3 regions of the Pseudodonghicola sp. genome follow, and region 3 is predicted to be linked to each of the others. Evidence: riboswitches for the same ligand, from Rfam matches in the RefSeq annotation. Region 3 holds a riboswitch; each other region holds the start of a gene.
The links. A riboswitch is a leader RNA that binds a small molecule or an ion and turns the genes downstream of it on or off. The one in region 3 is predicted to bind cobalamin.
Positions count from the first base shown of each region.

Region 1: linked by a shared signal. The riboswitch ahead of nrdH (glutaredoxin-like protein NrdH) and the one ahead of ACN0V4_RS12895 (energy-coupling factor ABC transporter permease) in region 3 are both predicted to bind cobalamin.
Region 2: linked by a shared signal. The riboswitch ahead of ACN0V4_RS14980 (hypothetical protein) and the one ahead of ACN0V4_RS12895 (energy-coupling factor ABC transporter permease) in region 3 are both predicted to bind cobalamin.

Region 1 covers NZ_JBLWVT010000003.1:324,126-328,458, forward strand. Annotated here, with positions in the region: gene nrdE (class 1b ribonucleoside-diphosphate reductase subunit alpha) at 1-1,886, opposite strand, end outside; gene nrdI (class Ib ribonucleoside-diphosphate reductase assembly flavoprotein NrdI) at 1,883-2,299, opposite strand; gene nrdH (glutaredoxin-like protein NrdH) at 2,308-2,529, opposite strand; cobalamin riboswitch at 2,650-2,841, opposite strand; gene ACN0V4_RS07325 (hypothetical protein) at 2,942-3,478, opposite strand; gene rnk (nucleoside diphosphate kinase regulator) at 4,111-4,333, shown strand, end outside.
Region 2 covers NZ_JBLWVT010000007.1:264,751-269,083, reverse strand. Annotated here, with positions in the region: gene mraZ (division/cell wall cluster transcriptional repressor MraZ) at 1-83, opposite strand, end outside; gene ACN0V4_RS14985 (DUF1127 domain-containing protein) at 1,218-1,436, shown strand; gene ACN0V4_RS14980 (hypothetical protein) at 1,793-2,083, opposite strand; cobalamin riboswitch at 2,199-2,395, opposite strand; gene ACN0V4_RS14975 (ATP-dependent helicase) at 2,449-4,333, opposite strand, start outside.
Region 3 covers NZ_JBLWVT010000006.1:157,731-162,063, reverse strand. Annotated here, with positions in the region: gene ACN0V4_RS12910 (ABC transporter ATP-binding protein) at 1-271, shown strand, start outside; gene ACN0V4_RS12905 (pseudoazurin) at 268-690, shown strand; gene cobF (precorrin-6A synthase (deacetylating)) at 716-1,480, opposite strand; gene ACN0V4_RS12895 (energy-coupling factor ABC transporter permease) at 1,549-2,229, opposite strand; cobalamin riboswitch at 2,312-2,511, opposite strand; gene cobA (uroporphyrinogen-III C-methyltransferase) at 2,527-3,246, opposite strand; gene ACN0V4_RS12885 (cobyrinate a,c-diamide synthase) at 3,243-4,333, opposite strand, start outside.

The DNA.
Region 1 (4,333 bases), on a different contig from region 3:
TAGGCCGCCGGGTAATAGACGCGGCCGATCTTGCCTTCCTTGCGGATCTCGATCTTGGAGGTGATCGGGTGGATCGAGGAGGTCGAGTTGTTGATATAGCTGATCGAGCCGGTCGGCGGCACCGCCTGCAGGTTGCGATTGTAAAGCCCGTCCGCGATCACCGCGTCGCGCAGCGCCGCCCAATCCTCGCGGCTAGGCACATGCACGTCGAATTTCTCGAACAGCGCCTTGACCGTCTCGGTCTCGGGCAGCCAGTCGCGGTCAACGTATTTGTCGAAGAAGGAGCCATCGGCATAGGTCGAGCGTTCGAACCCGGCAAAGCTGCGCCCGCGCTCGCGCGCCAGCGCGTTCGAGGCGCGCAGGCAGTGATAGAGCACGGTGCAGAAGTAGATATTGGTGAAATCGACGCCCTCGGCACTGCCGTAGTGGACCCGCTCGCGCGCCAGGAAGCCGTGCAGGTTCATCTGGCCCAGGCCGATGGCATGGCTTTCGTCATTGCCGCGCCGGATCGAGGGCACCGCGTCGATCGCCGACATCTCGGAGACCGCGTTCAGCGCCCGGATCGCGGCCTCGACCGTCGCGCCCAGATCGCCGCCATCCATCGCCTTGGCGATATTGAGCGAGCCGAGGTTGCAGGAGATATCGGTGCCGAGGTGCTTGTAGCTCAGATCCTCGTTGAACTCCGAGGCCTCGTTGACCTGCAGGATCTCGGAACAGAGGTTCGACATGTTGATGCGACCGGCGACCGGATTGGCGCGGTTCACCGTGTCCTCGAACATGATATAGGGATAGCCGCTTTCGAACTGGATCTCGGCGATGGTCTGGAAGAAGGCGCGCGCGTTGATCTTCTTCTTGCGGATGCGCGGGTTGTCGACCATCTCGTGATACTTCTCGGTCACCGAGATTTCCGAGAAGGCGCGACCATAGACCTTTTCCACGTCGTGCGGCGAAAAGAGGTACATGTCCTCGTTCTTCTTCGCCAGTTCGAAGGTGATGTCGGGCACCACCACACCAAGGCTCAGCGTCTTGATGCGGATCTTCTCATCCGCGTTCTCGCGTTTGGTATCGAGGAAGCGCAGGATATCCGGATGGTGGGCGTTCAGATAGACCGCCCCCGCCCCCTGACGGGCACCGAGCTGATTGGCATAGCTGAAGGAATCCTCAAGCAGCTTCATCACCGGGATGACACCGGAGGATTGGTTTTCGATGCCTTTGATCGGCGCGCCATATTCGCGGATGTTGGTCAGCAGCAGCGCCACCCCACCGCCGCGTTTCGACAGTTGCAGCGCCGAGTTGATGCCGCGACCGATGCTTTCCATGTTGTCTTCCAGCCGCAGCAGGAAGCAGGAAATCAGCTCGCCCCGCTGCGCCTTGCCGGCATTCAGGAAGGTCGGCGTGGCGGGTTGGAAGCGGCCGGCGATGATTTCCTGCATCAGGGACATGGCCTGCGCCTCATCCCCTTGAGCAAGCGTCAGGGCGACCATGACGACCCGATCCTCGAACCGTTCGAGGTATCGTTTGCCGTCGAAGGTCTTCAGCGTATAGCTGGTGTAATATTTGAAGGCGCCCAGGAAGGTCGGAAAGCGGAACTTGGCGGCATAGACCGCATCCCAGATCTGGCGGCGGAACTCGGTCGAGTATTGCTCCAGCACATGGGCCTCGTAATAGCCCTCCTCGACCAGATAGCGCAGCTTCTCTTCCAGCGAATGGAAGAAGACGGTATTCTGGTTCACATGCTGCAGGAAATACTGCCGCGCCGCCATGCGATCGGCATCGAAGCGGATGTTCCCCTGATCGTCATAGAGGTTCAGCATCGCGTTCAGCGCGTGGTAATCCAGACCCTGCCATTCGGCCGGGACCGCCTTGGCGGGGGCGGCGTCGCTCACATCGCGGTCAAGCACTGCGTTTTCCAAAACCTGTCCAATCCCTCAATGACGCGGGCGACATCCGTGTCTGTCCCCGCGAGTTCGAAACGATAAAGCACCGGCACACCACATTTCCGCGCCACCACATCGCCGGCGGAGGCGAAGAGTGTTCCGAAATTGCGATTGCCCGAGGCGATGACACCACGCAGGTGGCGGCGGGTGTCCGGATCATTCAGGAACCGGATCACCTGTTTATGGACCGCGCCCCGCCCTTGGCCATCGGCATAGGTGGGCGTGATCAGCACGAAGGGGGAACGGGGGGCGGGCATCGGCGCCTCGGTCTCGATCGGGATCCGCGTCGCCGTCAGACCCAGCCGGTCGACGAAGCGCCGCGTGTTCCCCGATCGTGAGGAGTAATAGACCAGGCCCCCCATCGGCCGGCTCAGGCCAGAGCGGCGATCTTGTCGGGGCGGAAGCCGGCCCAATGGTCGTCACCCGCCATCACCACCGGCGCCTGGCGATAGCCCAGCTCGGTCACCCGGGCCATTGCCTCGGCGTCCTCGGTCAGATCGACCAGATCGAATTCGATCCCCTTGGCGGCCAGCGCCCGGGTGGTGGCGGTGCATTGCACACAGGCGGGTTTGGAATAGACGGTGATGGTCATGGCAGTGTCCCCTTGCCGATCCTTTGGTTCCGGTCGTTCAGCGCCGGCCAGCAGGGGAAGAGACGCCAAGGGATGCCCCCGAAGGACATCCCATAACACGTCCCGGACCCACCGCCCGGCTTGGTCTCGTCTCGTCCTGGCAGGTCTCCTGACTCATGGCTTATACGTCCGGCCCTCCTTCCCAGCGCGCAAGACGCCAGTGGATATGCGACCAAACCTCACCATTCACAGTTGCGGGGGCAGTGCCGGATTTGCGCCGGCTTCCCTCTTCACCCGCTTTGAATCGCGGGCACCAAGACAACATCATATAGACGCGTATTGGCAGAGGCTGTCAATATCTTGTTTGCGCAAGAGAGGTACCCACTAGAGCCGGTAGGCGAAGGTAAGCCTCATCCCTGAGCGGCACCGACACTCAGGCCGGCAGAATACCACCCTGCCCCGGCACCGCAACCGGCAAGCGGACCGCGACCTGCCCCCGCGGCGCGGCGCGCAGGTCGGTCAACGTCACCTCGGTCAGGCTGCCGTCTGACAGCAGCAGAGGCGCCGTTTCCCCCAGGTGCATGCCGATCAGCGTCGCCCCCAGAAGCGACCGCAGCGGCACCACCCCGGGCTCCTCCCGCAGGCGCACGCGGTAACTCAACCGGGCCAGGATAGGGGGCTGATCGCCGCCCAGCCGATAGCCAAGCACGACCCCGCCGGTGGCGATCCGATCCGTCAGCGTCTCTGGCCCCAGCCGGCGGGCATAGGCGAGCTTTTGTCGCAACAGCTCACCGATCAGCGCGACAACCCCGCTTGGCTGCGCCTGACAGTGTTGCAGCTCACGCTGCATCATCTCGATATCCTGCGGCGATAGCCAAGCCCGCTGCGCCGCCCCGTGCAGCCGCCCCATGACCTCGACACTCAAATCCTCAGGGCCGATCGGCCCCCGATGCTCGAACATATCCTTCATGAGACCCCACAATGCCTTCTGGCGTTGAAATCCTGACTCTAACTATATCTTTGCGCGCCGAAGGAGACCGGCGCCATGATGCGCCCCTGTCTCGGTGCCGGCGGCATATCGAAACCCTATCTCAAAGATACTTAAGAAGTATTCATGCAGTCCTGAATAGGCCCTTCCTTAAAATGGCGTCAATCCGATGACGCCAATGGCATGATACCGTGTCTTTGGGGCCACCAAAATTCCTGTGCGCCGCCCCAGATTGACTTTCGTGATCAGCGTTCCTAGCTTCCAGGCCATGTCGAGACACCCGCATAAGGGCAGGTTCATCCTGTTTTCCGGTTCGCTCCTGAACCGCAGGCTTCCCCGGGCGGTCTGAGCGCACGCGCTATTCCCTCCGTTCGGGGCCCTCTTCCTTCGTCTGGTCCGGCATCAAAGCGGGTCGTCACACCGCAGGGGCAACTCCCCCCTGAGGTTCGACACCTCCCTGTTCATGCGACCTCGCATTAGACCTGCAGCGGCCTGAGTCCGCCCATGATCCGCTCACCCTGACGCTTCGGCTGGCCCGGCCAGCCGCCTGCCCGGCGCGGCCCCACCGTGCCGACATCTCCTTCATCTTCCTCTTCCATCGAAAGGAAACCATCATGCCGGTTTTCACCCCGGAGCCCCTGAAACACGCCACCACGACGCCACCGGCCGTCCGCCCCGCGCGACTGGTCATCGCCGAGGACCAGCTCGAAACGCTCGAGGCGCTGACGACCGGCTTTGCCCGGCGCAACCCGGCGCTGGCCGATCTGCTACTGTCCAGCCTCAGCCGCGCCCGCATCGTAACGCCCGAGCGGCTGCCCGCCGACGTGATCGGGCTGG
Region 2 (4,333 bases), on a different contig from region 3:
ACACGGCGAAACAGGGCCGGGATCGAGACCCTGCCCTTGCTGTCCACCTTGAAGGTGTATTCGCCTCTGAAGCGCCGGCTCACACCATCTGTCCCTTTGCCCGTGCCCCCGGGTCGTTGTTGTCACCCCCCGAACGAAAAAACGGCAGGTTGATCTGCTGCCACTGATCAACCCGCCGCTTGTCCCGCTTTGCGGGGTGTCCGACTGCGCGCGCCACCTGGGGGGATGTCTGCTCGCTCGCGCGCCGGATCTCTTGGTTCGGTGAAAGCGAAGTGCCTGTATGAAACCTGCTTTTATTATTTGCGTCGGGGTCTGTTTGTGTCGCCCCTTGCCTCGTCTCCATCCGATGAACAAGGGATGCCATGGGAATTTATGGAAAGCAACTGGAATTTACGGGACACCCCGGGAGAGACCTGCCCGATTCACCGGATTTTGGCAAGGCAGACCACAGAGACCGGGAATCACATAAGCCTCCTTTGCGGCAAAGGAGAATCGGACCACTAGATGTTGATTCTCTCACCCCCTCCCAACAAATCCCGGGGTTTCCCATAAAAATTTTGCACCCCGGGATCAGCACGCCAGATGTTCCCCACATGTTCCCTTTTATGCCTCCGAATCACCCCAGAACGACCACTCGCCCCCTGCGGTTCCCGTGATTTCCCGCCACTCCCATGATTTCCCACCGTGCGCCTCAGGCCGCCTTCCCGGCGACGGAAGCGATGGGCGCCGGGGCGCAACCGGCCGCACAATGAAAGCTTCAATCAGAAAAATGCCGCCGGAAACGCTTGCGATGTTGTATTATTGCCACGCACCCACACCAACCGCGCACATCACCCCGCCGATGCCTGCATGAGAAGGTGAGCGCGCCAAAACGTCCCATTCCCGCGCCAGCCCAAAGCAACGAGGATGAAGACACCCAAATCGGCGCCGGAAAGAAATATCGTTTCCCGGAAAGGGCTCCGAAGGCGTTAACTATTTCACAGACCCATCCCCCATGGGCCACAGCCACCCCGGGACGGCGGGCGGGCCCATGACGAGATCGTCTGATGACCTTACGTCAGAAGTGCTGCCCATTTAATATGCAATCAATCTATGCACTTGCTGCATAGCAGCATTGAACATCTCCGCTATTGTGCAATTGCAGCATTTGCCTATTTTCAGTCTCAACACGGCGCCACAAGACGGCGCTGAACTGACAATACTTAAGGTTACGAACAATGGCCGCTCTGACGCATAGCGAAAATCACGACGCCACCCTGCTGGGTCGGCTGACCGCTTGGATCGCCAATGTGCGCGTTCGGATCGAACGGTATCGGGTGTACCGCCAGACGATGAACGAAATGGGCGCCCTGAACAATCAAGAGCTGGCCGATCTCGGCCTGCATCGCTCCGAACTGCGCCGCGTGGCCTATCAGGCCTCCCGCAAGGTGTGCTGACGGAGCATCGAAGGACATAAACGGTTCAGGCCCTCATCTCCTCCTCCCTTGAGGGTCTGTACATAGCGGCGACATCGCTCCTCCTCCCTGATGTCGCCGCACCCTATACCGGCCCCGAATGCCGGAACCTGATGCACCGGACGCTCTCCTCCTCCCTGCGTTCGGTGTTGGATCGGCCGGCGACGCTCTCCTCCTCCCTGCGTCGCCGGCCACTCCATCCCCCGATAGGGGAAATGACATAGCCGAATACATCGGGCGCTCTCCTCCTCCCTGCGCCTGATGTTACAAGAGAACGGCGGCACCTCTCCTCCTCCCTGGTGCCGCCGTTTTCATTTTCCGGTTTCCGTCCAGCCGCTTCACGCCCCTCCCCCACCAGGTCGTCCCAGCAACCGCACCTCGTCGGAGCAACGCTGCAACGCGCGCAGGTGATTGCAAAACAGCGCCACCTGAGGCGAAGTCGCGGCAAAAGGCGCCGCCCGACATTCCGCCGCCCGCGCCGCCGCGGCCTCGGAACAGCCCTCGGGCAGGGTCATCAACCATTCGAGAAATCCCATCCGCGCGGCGACCTTATCATCGACCTCCGCAGGCAGATCACGCAGCGCCCGCAGGATCCCCGCGAGCATCATCGCCCGATACCCCGATTGCACTTCATCTCCGCTCCTTTCTCCGCCGCTCCCCGCGGCAGGGGCTGAATGCAGGCGACAAAGATCAAGGCCGGAAGACGGGGATGCTGCCCCACACCGCGCCCTGACCGCCGCCCGCGGTCTGACGTTGGCACGAGGCTGGTTTCCGGACTTGGACAATGGGGGGCATGCGCCCTGATCCGACCCTTCCCGAGAATATGCTCTCAGTGGTTTCGCCGGAGTTTCCCGATCCTTACCGTTGCGGGGGCAGTGCCGGTCTTGCACCGGCTTCCCAATTCTCCCCCCGAAGGGGGCACCTCACGGGCGAAAGATTACAGGATTCACCACCCGATGCATTGGCAAACCGCCCCTGCGTCGCTTTTGCACGGTCAGAACGGCACATCGTCGCTGGCGGTGACGAAACGGCCGACGACCTTCTTCGGCCCGGCCTTTTCGAAATCGACGTCAAGCTTGTCGCCCTCGATCCCGGTGACGGTGCCATAGCCGAATTTCTGGTGAAACACCCGCTCTCCCACGGTGAAGCTGGAGACGGCCGTGGCGTCGATCACCGTATTGCGGGTTTCGCGCGGCTGCGACATGCTGCGTTCGCCGGCGCGCGCCTGCATCCGTTTCCAGCCGGGCGAGTTATAGACATTCGCTTCGGACACCCGGGATTCGATGCTGCCCCGCACCGGAGCGGCCGGGGCCGCCGCGGCGCCATACCCGCCGCCATAAAGACCGGGAGGCGTCAGGATATCGACATGCTCGCCGGGCAGTTCGTCAATGAAGCGCGACGGCAGCGCCGATTGCCATTGGCCGAAGACCCGCCGGTTGGCCGCGAAGGAAATGGTGCAAAGCTCCTCCGCCCGGGTGATGCCGACATAGGCCAGGCGGCGTTCCTCTTCCAACCCCTTGAGACCGCTTTCGTCCATGCTGCGTTGCGAGGGGAACAGGCCGTCCTCCCACCCCGGCAGGAAGACGGCGGGAAACTCCAGCCCCTTGGCCGCGTGCAGGGTCATGATCGACACCTTCTGGTCGGCATCGGCCTGTTCGTTGTCCATGATCAGGCTGACGTGCTCCAGGAACCCTTGCAGGTTCTCGAAATTTTCCAGCGCCTTGACCAGTTCCTTGAGGTTTTCCAGCCGCCCCGGCGCCTCCGGCGTCTTGTCGTTCTGCCACATGCCGGTATAGCCGCTTTCATCCAGCACGATTTCGGCCAGTTCCATGTGGGACAGATCGGGGTCGCCCGCCATCCGGCCCCAGCGCCGCAGATCATCGACCAGGGTGCGCAGCGCCGTGCCGCCCTTGCCCTTGATCAGCCCCTCGTCCAGCGCGATCCGGGCGCCCTCGACCAAGTTGACGCCATTGGCCCGCGCCGTGGTCTGGATCAGCTGCTGCGCCTTGTCGCCCAGGCCCCGTTTCGGCGTGTTGACGATGCGTTCAAAGGCCAGATCGTCATCCGGGCTGACCACCAGCCGGAAATAGGCCATGGCGTCGCGGATTTCGAGCCGTTCATAGAAGCGCGGGCCGCCGATCACCCGATAGGGCAGACCGATGGTCAGAAACCGATCCTCAAACGCGCGCATCTGGTGCGAGGCGCGGACGAGGATGGCGATCTCGTCCAGACCGAAGGCGCGCAGCCCCCGGGTGCCACGCTGCATCGCCTCGATCTCCTCGCCGATCCAGCGCGCTTCCTCCTCGCCGTCCCAATGGCCGATCAGCCTGACCTTTTCGCCATGCTCCGCCTCGGTCCAAAGCTCCTTGCCCAGGCGCCCCTGATTGCCGCGGATGACGTTCGAGGCCGCCGCCAGAATATGCGGGGTCGAGCGGTAATTCTGTTCCAGCCGCACCACATGGGCGCCGGGAAAATCCTTTTCGAACCGCAGGATATTGCCCACCTCGGCACCGCGCCAGCCATAGATCGACTGATCATCATCGCCGACGCAGCAGATGTTCTTGTGCCCCCCGGCCAACAGCCGCAGCCAGAGGTATTGGGCCACGTTGGTATCCTGATATTCGTCGACCAGGATATAGCGGAACCAGCGTTGATATTGCGCCAGAACGTCCGGGTGGGCCTGGAAGATCACCACCATATGCAACAAGAGATCGCCGAAATCGACGGCGTTCAGTTGGCGCAGACGCTCCTGATACTGGGCGTAAAGCTCGACGCCCCGGTGGTTATAGGCGCCGGCGTCGGCGGTGGGGATCTTGTCGGGCGTCAGCGCGCGGTTCTTCCAGCCGTCGATCACCCCGGCCAATTGCCGGGCGGGCCAG
Region 3 (4,333 bases):
CGACATCCACCACCAGCTTGCGCTGTTGCGGCTGGTCGGCCGGCTGCCGGTCACCGTGGTGCTGGCGCTGCACGATCTCAATCAGGCGATGGGCTGCGACCGGCTTGGGGTGATGGAGGGCGGCCGCATGGTCGCCTGCGGCCCACCGTCCGAGGTGCTGACGCCGGAGCGGCTGACCGCGATCTTCCGGGTCCGGGCCACCGCGCTGCGCGATCCCGCCGATGGCGCCACCGTCCTTCGTTATCATTGTCTCGAGGAGGAACCCCGATGAAACCTTTCGCTCTTGCCCTCGCCCTGTTGACCGCCGCCCCGGCACTGGCCGAAACCCATGAGGTGCGGATGTTCAATCGCAACGACCACGGGTCGATGATCTACCAGCCCGACTTCCTGCGGATCGCGCCCGGCGACAGCGTGCGGTTCATCCCCGAACAGCCCAGCCACAACGCCGCCACCATCGACGGCATGATCCCCGAAGGGGCCACGCCGTTCAAAAGCAAGATCAATCAGGATTTCATCGTCACCCTGACGGTGCCGGGGCGCTATGGCATCAAATGCTCACCGCATTTCGCCATGGGCATGGTGATGTGGATCGAGGTGGGCGAGGGGGCGCCGCGCGACCTGCCCGCCGAGCTGCCGAACCGTGCCCGGGCGCGGTTCGAAGAGATCCTGGCGGCGCATCAAGAGGGCTGACCGACAAGCGCGCGGGGCCGCGGCCTCAGGCCGAGGTGCCCCGCCGCATCAGGTAGATATCCATGATCCAGCCATGCCGGGCGCGGGCCTCGGCCCGGGTCCGGGCGATCTGTTGGCCGATCTCGGCCAATGGGCCGGAGAGGCGGAGTTCCTCGGCCATTCCGGCATAGGCCGACCACCAGATCTCGATCCCCACGGGGTCCAGCACGTCAAAGGCACAGCCGGCGTCGAGCATGACCACCACGGTCTCGGCCCCTTCGGGCCAGCCGTGATCGCGCAACCGCCGGCCGGTGGTGATGGTGACCGGCGCGCCGATCCGGTTCAGCGGGATCGCATGGCCGGCGGTCAACGCCTGGATCGAGGTGATGCCGGGGATGACATGAAGGGCGAGCGGCAGCTCCGCCGTCACCCGCTCGGCGATCCGAAGCGTGCTGTCGTAGAGCGAGGGATCGCCCCAGACCAGAAACCCCACCTTGCCGGTGCCCTGCGGCAGGCCCGCGCGGATCTCCGCCGCCCAGACGCGGGCGATGGCATCGTGCCAGTCGTCGACGCCGGCGCGGTAATCGGGGGCGCCGGCATCGCGTTTCGGCAGATCGAACTCGCGCAACTGCGGGCTGTCGCCGGTTGCCACCTCCTGACAGATGCGGCGGCGCAGCCCGGCCAGATCGTCCTTGCCGGCCCCCTTGCGCGGGATCAGGATCAGGTCGGCCCCGGCAATCGCCCTCATCGCCTCGCGCGTCAGGTGGTTGGGGTTGCCGGTGCCGATGCCGATCAGGAAGAGGTCGATCATGAAAGCTCTCGAGGTCAGGGCGCGGCCCCGGGTGGTCGGGGCCGCGCGATGGGATGGGGAACCGGCGATCAGGCCGCGCTGTGATAGAGGCGCCGCGTCACCAGCCCGCTGCCGCGCAGACCGTTCAGCGCCTTGGCTGCCGCCAGTACCGCGAGATCGGCCAGCGGCTCGACGATCACCACCAGCATATAGGCGCCGCCGAAGGTGACGATCGAGGTCAGGTTCTCGGCCCCGAAGCCCTGGCCGTAGAAGGCCCAGAAGGCGACCCAGGCCACCACGCCGCCCTGATAGGCGGTCGAGAGCGCCAGCGCCTGGCGGTACTTCAGATCGACATAGGGGGTATGGGGCGCGATGATCTTATGCGCCAGCGCCTGCACCGCGAAGAGCGGCACCAGCAGCGTGGTCATGTTCATCCCGTATTGCGGCAGATCGAAGGGGGCGAAGAACACGCCCTGGATCAAGAGACCCAGCGCCAGCCCCAGCGCGGCGGGCGCCGCCCCGAAGATCAGGAACAGGGTGGAGCCGAGGATGAAATGCACCTCGGACACGCCGACGGGGTAATGCGGCAGGATTTCGAAGAAGGTGAAGACCAGCGCCGTGGTCGCCACGCTGCGCAGCGCCAGCGAGGCGGCGCCGCTTTCGCGCAGACTGTCCAGTGCGGTCTTGAGCGTATAGCCGGCGGCACCGGCGGCGGTGGCGTAGCTGAGGAAAATCTTGGCTCCGGCAACGAGCCCGGGTTCGATATGCATGTTCACTGTCTCCTTCCCGTCTCACCCGACGGGGATTGTTCGAGGTTTGTCCAGCCCGTGTCGGCCGGTCGGTCGGATCGCCTTTGCGGCGTTTTGGGACGGCAGGTCTCCTGACTTGCGGGTCGTGGCGCTGATCCGGGCCTTCCCGGCCCATTGGGTCAGTGGCGTGTTCCGGGCAGGCTCTCCGCTCACAGTTGCGGGGGCAGTCGCGGATTTCAACCGCGTTCCCTTTTCATCCGCCGGCCACCTGGGCCGGCTGGAACCGTCATCTGTCGAATTCTGTGCTGTCTGTCTTGTCTAAGCCTCCTCTGCGAGCGGTCCGAAAAGGATCAGCGCCGGGGCATCGCCCGGGGCGCTGTCATCGGCCGCCAGCCCGGCAAGGCTGTGGCGGCTGAGCTGTTCGGCGGCGGTCGACACCCCTTCGGCCAGCAGCGCCGGGGTTTCCGCCGGCAGGCCGGCCGCGATCAGCCGCTCGGCGAGGCCGGCAAAGGTGCGCCGGCCCATGTAGATCGCGGTGATCGCACCGGGATCGGCCAACGCCGCCATGTTCAGCCCTTCGGGCAGGGCGCCGGTGACATCGTGGCCGGTGACGAATTGCAGCCGCCGCGCGGTCTGGCGCCGGGTCAGCGGAATGCCGGCGGCTGCGGCTGCGGCCGAGGCGGCGGTCACGCCCGGGATCACCTCATGGTCGATGCCGGCGGCGCGCAGCGCGATCAGCTCTTCCTCCAGCCGGCCGAAGATGCCGGCATCGCCCGATTTCAGCCGCACCACCCGGGCACCGGTGGCGGCGTAATCGACCAGCAGGCGGCTGACGTGATCCTGTCGGGGCGAGGGGCGACCGGCGCGCTTGCCGACGCCGACCAGATCGGCGCCCGCGCGCGCGTGTTCCAGGATCGGCCCGGCGGAGAGATCGTCATAGAGCACCGCATCGGCGCGTCTGAGCCGGTCGACCGCCTTCAGGGTCAGAAGTTCCGGATCGCCGGGGCCGGAGGAGACGAAGCTGACAAAACCGCTCATGCCGTGGCCTCCGCGATCAGGTGAAAGAAGGTGCCGGTGGCCAGGCCCCGGCGCGATCCGGTCTCGGCCACCGCGGCGCCAGTGGCGTCGGTGACGCGGGCCAAGGGCGCGTCGGGCTGGCCGAGGATGGTGGAATAGTGGAACTCATGCCCGCGCAGGCGGGCGCCCGCGCCGTGGCCGGGCATGGACGTGACAAGCTCCGCCAGACGATAGCCCAGATGCATCCGCCGCTTTTCATAGGAGGTGACGAGGCCGAGGAGCCCCGCCATGTCGTGGCGCACCCCGTCCTTGTCGATCAGTGCGGTCCCCATCGCCATGTAGCCGCCGCATTCGCCGTGCACCGGCCGGGTCTGGCCAAAGGCGCGCAGCCCCGTGCGAAACCGCTCCGCCGCGGCGAGCTGGCCCGCGTAAAGCTCAGGATAGCCGCCCGGCAGCCAGCAGAGATCGGCGGAGGCATCGGGCGCCTGATCGGCCAGTGGCGAGAACGGCAGAATCTCCGCCCCCGCCTCGCGCCAGCTTTCCAGAAGATGCGGATAGACAAAGGAAAAGGCGGCGTCGCGGGCCAGGGCGATCCGCTGCGCGGGGGGCTTCGGCGGGGTGCTGGCGGTGCCGGTCGCGGTAGTGCCGCTGGCGGCGGCCAACAGGCGGGGCAGGTCGACATGATCGGCGATGGCGCGGGCGGCGCGGTCCAGCAGATCGTCGATCGCGCCGTGTTCCTCCGCCTGCACCAGACCCAGATGCCGCTCCGGCACCTCGACCGCCGCCTGACGCGGCAGGGCGCCGAGGACGGGAATGCCCACGGCCTCCATCCCGACCCGCACCAGCGCCTCGTGCCGGGGGCTGGCGACCCGGTTCAGCACCACGCCCGCCAGCGTCACATCGGGGCGGAAGCGGGCGAAGCCGAGGGCGGTCGCCGCCGCCGATTGCGCCTGACCCGAGACGTCGATCACCAGCACCACCGGCCAGCCCATGGTCGCGGCGATATCGGCGCTGGCGCCATTGCCCGCCTCTCCCGGCCGCGCGACGCCGTCGAACAGACCCATCGAGCCTTCGGCCAGGATCAGATCGGCGCGCGCCGCGCGCGTCA